Regions from separate parts of the Hydrogenophaga sp. L99 genome, predicted to be linked through region 3. Evidence: predicted binding sites of a transcription regulator. Region 3 holds the regulator's gene; each other region holds the start of a gene.
The links. The regulator sigma-54, encoded in region 3, starts transcription at its own class of promoters, with help from an activator protein. The targets are predictions, from matches to a motif close to TGGCANGNAANCTGCTTT.
Positions count from the first base shown of each region.

Region 1: the regulator sigma-54 is predicted to act here: its motif matches at 1,218-1,235, upstream of pedF (cytochrome c-550 PedF).
Region 2: the regulator sigma-54 is predicted to act here: its motif matches at 1,117-1,134, upstream of AC4QBL_RS17180 (CmpA/NrtA family ABC transporter substrate-binding protein).
Region 4: the regulator sigma-54 is predicted to act here: its motif matches at 1,373-1,390, upstream of AC4QBL_RS03430 (urease subunit gamma).

Region 1 is NZ_CM178972.1:2,246,138-2,248,333, forward strand. Features, by position in the region: gene AC4QBL_RS10760 (substrate-binding periplasmic protein) at 1-557, opposite strand, end outside; gene pedF (cytochrome c-550 PedF) at 671-1,168, opposite strand; gene AC4QBL_RS10770 (sigma-54-dependent Fis family transcriptional regulator) at 1,613-2,196, shown strand, end outside.
Region 2 is NZ_CM178972.1:3,582,838-3,585,033, reverse strand. Features, by position in the region: gene AC4QBL_RS17190 (PAS domain-containing sensor histidine kinase) at 1-330, shown strand, start outside; gene AC4QBL_RS17185 (response regulator transcription factor) at 327-1,010, shown strand; gene AC4QBL_RS17180 (CmpA/NrtA family ABC transporter substrate-binding protein) at 1,167-2,196, shown strand, end outside.
Region 3 is NZ_CM178972.1:4,116,901-4,119,096, forward strand. Features, by position in the region: gene rpoN (RNA polymerase factor sigma-54) at 217-1,893, shown strand; gene AC4QBL_RS19680 (THUMP domain-containing class I SAM-dependent RNA methyltransferase) at 2,025-2,196, shown strand, end outside.
Region 4 is NZ_CM178972.1:702,743-704,938, forward strand. Features, by position in the region: gene ureC (urease subunit alpha) at 1-333, opposite strand, end outside; gene AC4QBL_RS03420 (urease subunit beta) at 333-638, opposite strand; gene AC4QBL_RS03425 (hypothetical protein) at 647-808, opposite strand; gene AC4QBL_RS03430 (urease subunit gamma) at 965-1,267, opposite strand; gene AC4QBL_RS03435 (hybrid sensor histidine kinase/response regulator) at 1,441-2,196, shown strand, end outside.

The DNA of each region.
Region 1 (2,196 bases), 1.9 Mb from region 3:
ATGCCGCGCTCTCCTGCCAGGGGCAGTCCTTTGAGGTCGTCTGGGGTCTCCACGCGTTGCAAGCGCCGACGGTCGACCAGCAAAACGGGAACCTCTTTCTGGTAGGTGCCGAAAATGAAGGCCAGGCGATCGGCCATCATGAGGTGCATGTCAACAGGGACGCGCATCAGCAGATCTGCCGGGCCATGGCCCAGGTAGTGCCCTCGGGTCACCATGTTGCGCAGATCGCCATGCATGTCTTCCGCCGCCTGAAAAGGCAGCAGGGAGAGGCCCAGGCCCATTTCACGCGTCAAAGCACGGGCAATGTCGATATCGAGCCCTTGCATGTTGGCGGGCGGTCCGTAGGAATAGGGTTCGTTGTCTTTGTAGACGGCGACGATGAGTGATCCGCGCTGTTTGATGACCTCGAACTCAGAAGGCTCACCATCGTCAGGCCGCTGGGCCAATGACAAGGGCGCCACGGTGGAGCACAGGGCAGCGGCAAGCACCTGACGGCGGCTCGGGTACGCCGAGCCGCCGCTGGGCAATGGGGGGGCGGGGGTGTCGTGCTGGTTCAATTTGGTCTCCTGTGCGGGTTGGGCAAATCGTCGCCTGGAAGTGGTGCTCTAGCCTGCCCAGACGGCCGGGATCCACTCGGACCCGCCGCACTCGGGCAAACACTCAGAGGGCATCAGGGTTCGCGACGCGTTTCGAGGTAGGCCTTGATGGTCCAGATGGCTTCCTGCGACAAGGTGCTTTCAAAGGGTGGCATGTAGACGCGTCCATCCCGCACACGACCGCGGCGCACGGTGGCCACATAGAACTCGTCCATTTCTTTGAAACACGCCTTCTTCTTGGCTTCGTCTGCCATGCCCGTGCACTCTTGGTCAAACTTGCGCAAGTCAGGAGAAATACCCCCTGAGATGGCTTCGAGCCCGTGGCAACGCGCGCAGTTCTGGTTGTAGGCCGAGGAACCGATGCGCAAGGCTTCCTTGTACTCCGGTGCGCCGGTGGTGTACGGGTTGCTGTCCAGCCATTTTTCGCCCAGCTTGGGCAGCGTGCTTGTGTCAACCGCCTGGGGGGTGACATCCCCATGGGCATGGACCACCGCGGCGAGACCCGCACACAAGGCCAGGCCAAGGGCCCAGCGGCCCAGAAGTTGGATACGAAAATGGATGGGATATTTCATGGGTTTGTCTCCGAAGACTGAAAGCTGAAAAACGGGTACGCAACCCTCTTCAGCAATATGCAGGCCAGGCACACTTTGGGCCAAAGCAACGCCCTGCCAGCGCCCCGAGAAGGTTTCAGTTACACGCTAGACAAGAGCCATCGCGCAACACCAGTGTTGCAATTTGAAGCAGAAATATCTCCCCCTGGTACAGACGCAGCCCGCTGTGAGCCAACACATGGGGTGGGCGCGCCTGTGGCGAGCAATTTGCTTTGTCTGGAACACTCCAGCGCCACGGTCTGGAGCAACCAAGGGAAAGCCTGTGTTGATCCCTGACACAGATGCGAGGACAATGAAATGCAAGAAATCAAAAAAGTTGATCCGTCTTCGACGGGCACATCTCATGAGATGTTGCCGTGGGGAATGGATCCCTGGGACACCTTGACCCCGGTAGCAGGAGACGACATGAACGGCGGGATGCAGATGCACGGCATGGGCCGCCCGAAGGGTGGCCACAACATGTCCAATGACCTAAAAGGCACGGATGCGGGCTTGATCTCTCAGTCGCATCGGCGTTCGCTCGCGCACGGCCTGTCGGCACAGGACGAACCCGATTTTTCCAGCCCCGGACGCGGGCTACTGGCCGACGTGCTGGAGGAGAACAAGTTTCTTTTCCAGCACGCGGCGCCCGTCATGGAGACCCTGTACGACCAGATCGTCAACACCCACAGCATGGTGCTGCTGACGTCGGCACGTGGCATGGTGCTGCACTCGCTGGGCGACACCGACTTCCTTGAAAAAGCCTCACAGGTGGCGCTGACCCCGGGCATGGATTGGTCTGAAGAAAACAAAGGGACGAACGCTATTGGCACCGCCCTGACCGAGCAAGAAGCGCTCACGGTGCACGGCAGCCAGCACTACCTGAACGCCAACAAATTCCTCACCTGTTCAGCGGCCCCCATCTTTGACCCTTATGGCCAGGTCATTGGCGCGCTGGACGTGACCGGAGACCACCGCAGCGTGCACCAGCACACGCTGGCGCTGGTGCG
Region 2 (2,196 bases), 530 kb from region 3:
GACGTGGACGGCGTGCCCGAGCCACCCGAGCCGCTGGCCATGGCGGTGTTTCGGATTTTTCAGGAGATGCTGAGCAACGTGGGCCGCCACGCGCGGGCCCGGCACCTGGCCGTGTCCATTGCGGTGCAGGGGCGGGCGCTGAGCCTGGCGGTGCAGGACAATGGCGTGGGTGCGCCGGCGCAGGCCTTTGAGGCCGCCGACGCCTACGGCGTGATGGGCATGCGCGAGCGGGCCCGCCACTTTGGGGGCGACGTGCAGATCACCAGCGCACCAGGACGGGGCACGCGCATGTGCCTCACGCTCACCTTGCCGGACGGAGCCACCGCTTGAACACCGTGTTTGACACCTTGCCCGAAACCATCCGCGTGCTGATCGGGGACGACCACCGCATCGTGCGCGAAGGGCTCAAGCAGATCCTGGCCGATGCGCCCGACGTGCAGGTGGTGGCCGAAGCGCAGACGGGCATCGAGGTGCTGGCCACGGTGCAGGCGCTGGGCGGTCCGCTGGGGCTGGACCTGGTGCTGCTCGACATTGCCATGCCCGGGCTGGACGGGCTCGATGTGCTGCAAGCGATCAAGCGCGAGTACCCGCGCCTGCCGGTGCTCATGCTCAGCACCTACCCCGAAAAGCAATACGCGGTGCGCTGCATTCGCCTGGGCGCCTGTGGCTACCTGAACAAAAGCGCCGACCCCGACGACATGCTGGCCGCCGTGCGCAAGGCCGCCGGCGGCGGGGTGTTTCTGAGCCAGGCCACGGCCGAAGCGCTGGCCGCAGCGGTGGGCAGTGCCTCGGCCCAGGGCGGGCCCGAGGCGCTGTCGCACCGGGAGTACCAGGTCTACCGCTTGCTCACGCAAGGCCGCACCGTGAGCGAAATTGGTGCACAGCTGGGCCTGGCGCCCAACACGGTGAGCACCTACCGTGCACGCATCCTGGAAAAGACCGGCGCCAAGAACGACGTGGAGCTGGCGCTGTACGCCGAGCGCCACGCGCGCGCCCCCAAACCGGCCTGAACCGGGCTGTTCTGGCAGCATTTGTAGGGCTACCCCTACACCGCGTGGGGCCCGCTGCCGCGAAATGCCACGCCAGAGCGCAAACGCAGCCGCTTGGCACGCCGGTTGGCCCGCAGCTTGCAATACACACCGCGTCTACAACTCACGAGGTGTGCCATGTCCGAATTCTTCGATCCCTACAACGCCGACCGCCCTTTGATGATGAAGTGCAGCTGTGGCCGCGACCACACGCTGGCCGACCACCACGCCGAGGTGGCCGCCGACAGCGCGGCCGTCGAGCTGCGCCGGCGCAGCGAGACCGCCGAGTTCGAGGCCTACAGCAACGAGTTCATTGAAGCCACGCTGGTGAAGGCGCTGTTTCCGCAAGACGAAGAGCGCCGCCGCTTTCTGCGCGCGGTGGGCAAGGGCACGGCCATGGCGGCCATTGCCAGTGTGTTGCCCGTGGCCAGCATGCAGGCCATGGCGCAGGAAAAAGGCAGCCTGGAAAAAACCAACCTCAAGATCGGCTTCATCCCGATCACCTGCGCCACGCCGCTGATCATGGCCCACCCGCTGGGCTTCTACCAAAAGCAGGGCCTGAACGTGGAAGTCACCAAGACCGCCGGCTGGGCGCTGGTGCGCGACAAGATGATCAACAAGGAATACGACGCCACGCACTTCCTGTCGCCCATGCCGCTGGCCATCAGCCAGGGGCTGGGCAGCAACGCCACGCCCATGAACGTGGCCACCATCCAGAACATCAACGGGCAGGCCATCACGCTGGCGCTGAAACACAAGAACAACCGGGATCCGAAAAACTGGAAAGGTTTCAAGTTCGGCATTCCGTTTGACTACTCGATGCACAACTTCTTGTTGCGCTACTACCTGGCCGAAAACGGCATCAACCCCGACACCGACGTGCAGCTGCGCGTGATTCCGCCGGCCGAAATGGTGGCCAACCTGCGCGCCGGCAACATCGACGGCTTCCTTGGCCCAGACCCGTTCAACCAGCGCGCGGTGTACGACGAAGTGGGCTTCATCCACCTGCTCACCAAAGACCTGTGGAACGGCCACCCCTGCTGCGCCTTTGGCACCAGCACCGAGTTCATCCAGAAAAACCCCAACACCTTCGCTGCGTTGTACCGCGCGGTGCTCACCTCAGCGGCCATGGCGCGCGACCCCAAAAACCGCGAACTCATTGCCAAGG
Region 3 (2,196 bases):
GAAACAAGCCCCCACGCTCCTCCGCTGCGCGGGTCGCTGCCCCCCAAGGGGGCTGGGCCTGCCTTGGGGCGGCCCGGCGGCTGACCCGGCCACTTCGCCCACGCCACGGTGGGCGAGTGAGGCGCCGCTATTCAGGGCACCCGCGGATCCGGCTTTGCCGGTCCCAGGGTGCGCCCCCCTGGGGGGGACGCGCGCAGCGCGGCGGGGGGGCGGCCTGTGAAACAAGGCCTGTCCCTCCGCGTCTCGCAGCACCTGGCGCTCACGCCGCAGTTGCAGCAGTCCATCCGTTTGCTGCAACTGTCCACCTTGGAAATGGCGCAGGAAGTCGAGCAGATGCTGGACGAAAACCCGTTTCTGGAGCGCACCGACGAGATCGCCGACCGCGAAGCGTTTGGCCTGGAGCAGACCGACGCACCGGTGAGCGCGGGTGAGCAGATCACCGACGCCACACAGGCTGGGGCCGAGGCGGTGGCGTCCGCGCCCGAATACGACGGCCTGGTGTCTGAGCGCGTGTCCTCCAGCGACAGCACCACCGACAGCGCGCAAAGCGATGAGCTGGAAGGCCGCCTGGACGGTGCCACCCCGGTGGAAGAAAGCTGGGAAGGCGACGGCACCGTGGAAATGGCGCCCGACGACAGCGAGTGGGGTGGTGACGCACCGCCCCGCAACAGCGGCTCGGGCGACGACGACGAAACCGCCACTGCGGCCGACCTGGCGCGCGTGCCCGTCAGCCTGCAAGACCACCTGCACGACCAGGCGCGCTGCCTGCGCCTGAGCGACGAAGACCGCGCCGCGCTCTATTTCCTGATCGAGTCGCTCAACGACGACGGTTACCTGGAAGACACGCTGGCCGACCTGGCCACCGCCTGGCTCAGCCTGTCCAACCCCGGTGTGCTGACGGCCGACCCGGAAACCGGGGAAGACCCGGAACAGCTGGAGGCCCGCGAAGCCCTCGAACAGCGCCTCACCATGGCCCTGCATTTGCTGCAGCACATGGAGCCGGCTGGCGTGGGCGCCCGCGACCTGGGCGAATGCCTGCGCCTGCAGATCGAGGAAATGCGCAACAGCCCTGAGGCCCGCGCTGCCCTGGCCATTTGCAAGCAGCCGCTGGAGCTCATGGCCAAGCGCGACGTGAAGCGCTTGTGTGCGTTGTGTGGCATTGACGACGAAACCGCCCGCGCCGCGCTGGGCCTTATCGCGCGGCTGGAGCCCAAGCCCGGCCGCCGTTTTGTCGACGTGGAGCGCAACGTGGTGGTGCCCGATGTGCTCGTGACCCGCGCTGGGCGGGGCTTCAAAGTGCAGCTCAACGCCGAGGTGATGCCGCGCCTGCGCGTGCACGACGTGTACGCCAACGCCATGCGCGGCAACCGCGGTGGGCGCGACGGTGGCGCCAGCGGCGAAGCCGGCCACGCCGCCATGCAGCAGCGCCTGCAAGAAGCGCGCTGGTTCATCAAAAACATCCAGCAGCGCTTTGACACCATCTTGCGTGTGAGCAGCGCCATTGTGGAGCGCCAGCGCAACTTCTTTATGCACGGCGAACTCGCCATGCGCCCGCTGGTGCTGCGCGAAATTGCCGACGAGCTGGGCCTGCACGAATCCACCATCAGCCGCGTGACCACCGCCAAATACATGGCCACGCCGTTTGGCACTTACGAACTCAAGTATTTCTTTGGCTCGTCGCTGGGCACCGAAACCGGTGGCAACGCGTCGAGCACTGCGGTGCGTGCGCTGCTCAAGCAGTTCATTGCGGCCGAAGAACCGGCCAAACCGCTGTCTGACAACCAGCTCTCCGACCTGCTCAAAGAGCAGGGCATCGAATGCGCGCGGCGCACCGTGGCCAAGTACCGCGAGGCGCTGCGCATTGCGCCCGCGAACCTGCGAAAGAGCTTGTAACCCCCCGCGCCGCTTCGCGTCACCGCCACCCCAGCGGCCCGTCCTGAGCTTGTCGAAGGGCGGTTCCGTGGGGCATGCTGGAAGGGGTCAACGCACCAGATGCTCTGTAGCCATTGCCGAAGTAACTTGTTATGAACCAACTCAAACTTTTTCTCCCTTGCGCCGCTGGCGTAGAGGATTACCTGGCCGCAGAGGTGCAGCGCATCACCGGCGAGCCGCTGGCCTTCAAGGCGCGTGGCGGTGTGGGCGTGCAGGCCTCGTGGCGCGACGCCATGCGGCTGAACCTGCACAGCCGACTCTCTC
Region 4 (2,196 bases), 760 kb from region 3:
CGGCATGGTGTCGGGGTTGCCCGACTTGCCGATGGCCACGATGTGCCCGCCCTTGAGGCCAATGTCGGCCTTGACGATGCCCCAGTGGTCGATGATGAGGGCGTTGGTGAGCACGGTGTCCACGGCGCCTTCGGCGCGGGTGCGCTGCGACTGCGCCATGCCGTCGCGAATGGTCTTGCCGCCGCCAAACTTGGCTTCCTCGCCGTAGCCGCCGGCGCGCAGGGTGAAGTCTTGTTCCACCTCAATGACCAGTCCGGTGTCGGCCAGGCGCACCCGGTCGCCCACGGTGGGGCCGTACATGTCGGCGTAGGCGCTGCGAGCAATGTGGGCCATCACAGCGCTCCTTGGGTGAGGCCGCGAAAGCCGATCACCACGCGGTCGCCCGCATAGTCCACCAGCTCCACGGTGCGTTGCTGGCCGGGCTCAAAGCGCACGGCGGTGCCGGCCGCAATGTTCAGCCGCATGCCGTGGGCGGCCACGCGGTCGAAGCTGAGCGCCGCGTTGGTTTCGGCAAAGTGGTAATGCGAACCCACCTGCACCGGGCGGTTGGCGGTGTTCTGCACCACCACCGTGGCGGTGCGCCGGCCAGGGTTCAGGGCGTGCTCGCCTGCTTCAATGAAGTATTCGCCGGGGATCATGGCGGAGCTCACTTCTTTGACAGCCAAACGGCCACAGCCAGCAGCGCACCCGCTGCCACAAAACCCAGGGCGTCGGTGGCATGCCAGTGGCTGCCCAACAGACCATGGCCTTCGTGGGCGAAGGCGGGCAGGGTGGCCAGGGTAGCCGCGATTGTGGGCAGAGATTTCATGTCATGGCTCCAAAGTGAAGAGGCAGGCAGTCGGCGCGAAATGTTTGAATCCAGGGATGCGGTGGAACCGGCTTCGCCGGGCCACTTGCATCGCCCCCTGGAGGGGGTCGCGCGCAGCGCGGCGGGGGTGGGTCAAATACCGCGGCGCGGGGGGTATCACGGTATCGGTTGGTGCACGGTCACCAGCTTGGTGCCGTCGGGAAACGTGGCCTCCACCTGGATGTCGGGAATCATTTCGGCAATGCCGTCCATCACGTCGGCACGGGTGAGCACGCTGCGGCCCTCGCTCATGAGCTGGGCCACGGTCTTGCCGTCGCGGGCACCTTCCATCACGGCGGCAGAAATCAGCGCCATCGCTTCGGGGTAGTTGAGCTTGAGCCCCCGGGCGCGGCGGCGCTCGGCCAGCAAGGCGGCGGTGAAGATCAGCAGCTTGTCTTTTTCACGAGGGGTCAGTTCCATTGCGTTTCACTCAATAGTTGGCTCTTGCAGCCGCACATGCCGGCTGAGCGCGAGGTGTCAGTTCCATGGCGGTGGGCACGTATTGGGGCTTTGTGTGGGGGGTCTCTAGCAAGTCCCGTGCCCTCTGGGGCCCTTGCACACCCGGCATGGCATGAAAGCTGCACAAACCCGGTGTGAACACCCCTTTGCCCGAACCCGTCGCCAGCCGCTCGCCCCGCCCCGTTGCCGAGGCCCCGGACGCCAGCGCGCCCCAGCGCATCACCCGCGTGCGCCGCGACTACAACCATTGGGTGGGCAGCGAAACCATGGAGGATTACGCGCTGCGCTACACGCCACAGCGCTTTCGCAAGTGGAGCGAATGGCGCGTGGCCAACACCGCGTTTGGGGCCGCGTCGTTTCTCATTCTTGAAGCGGTGGGCGCCACGCTGCTGGTGCAATACGGCTTCATCAACGCGTTCTGGGCCATCCTGGCCACCGGTCTCATCATCTTCATGGCGGGTCTGCCCATCAGCGTGTACGCCGCGCGCTATGGGGTGGACATGGACCTGCTCACGCGTGGTGCGGGTTTTGGCTACATCGGCTCCACCATCACCTCGCTCATTTACGCCTCGTTCACCTTCATCTTTTTTGCCCTGGAAGCCGCGGTGATGGCCTATGCGCTGGAACTCGCGCTCGGCATTCCCCCCGCTTGGGGTTATTTGATTTGTGCCGTGGTGGTCATTCCGCTGGTCACACACGGCGTGTCGGTCATCAGCCGTTTTCAGATGTGGACGCAACCGCTGTGGCTGGTGATGATGGTGGTGCCCTTTGTGGCGGTGGCGGTGCTCGACCCTGGTGCATTTGCCAACGTGGTGCACTACGGTGGTGAATCGGGTGCGGGTGCTGCGTTTGACTGGCACCTGTTTGGTGCGGCACTCACGGTGGGCATT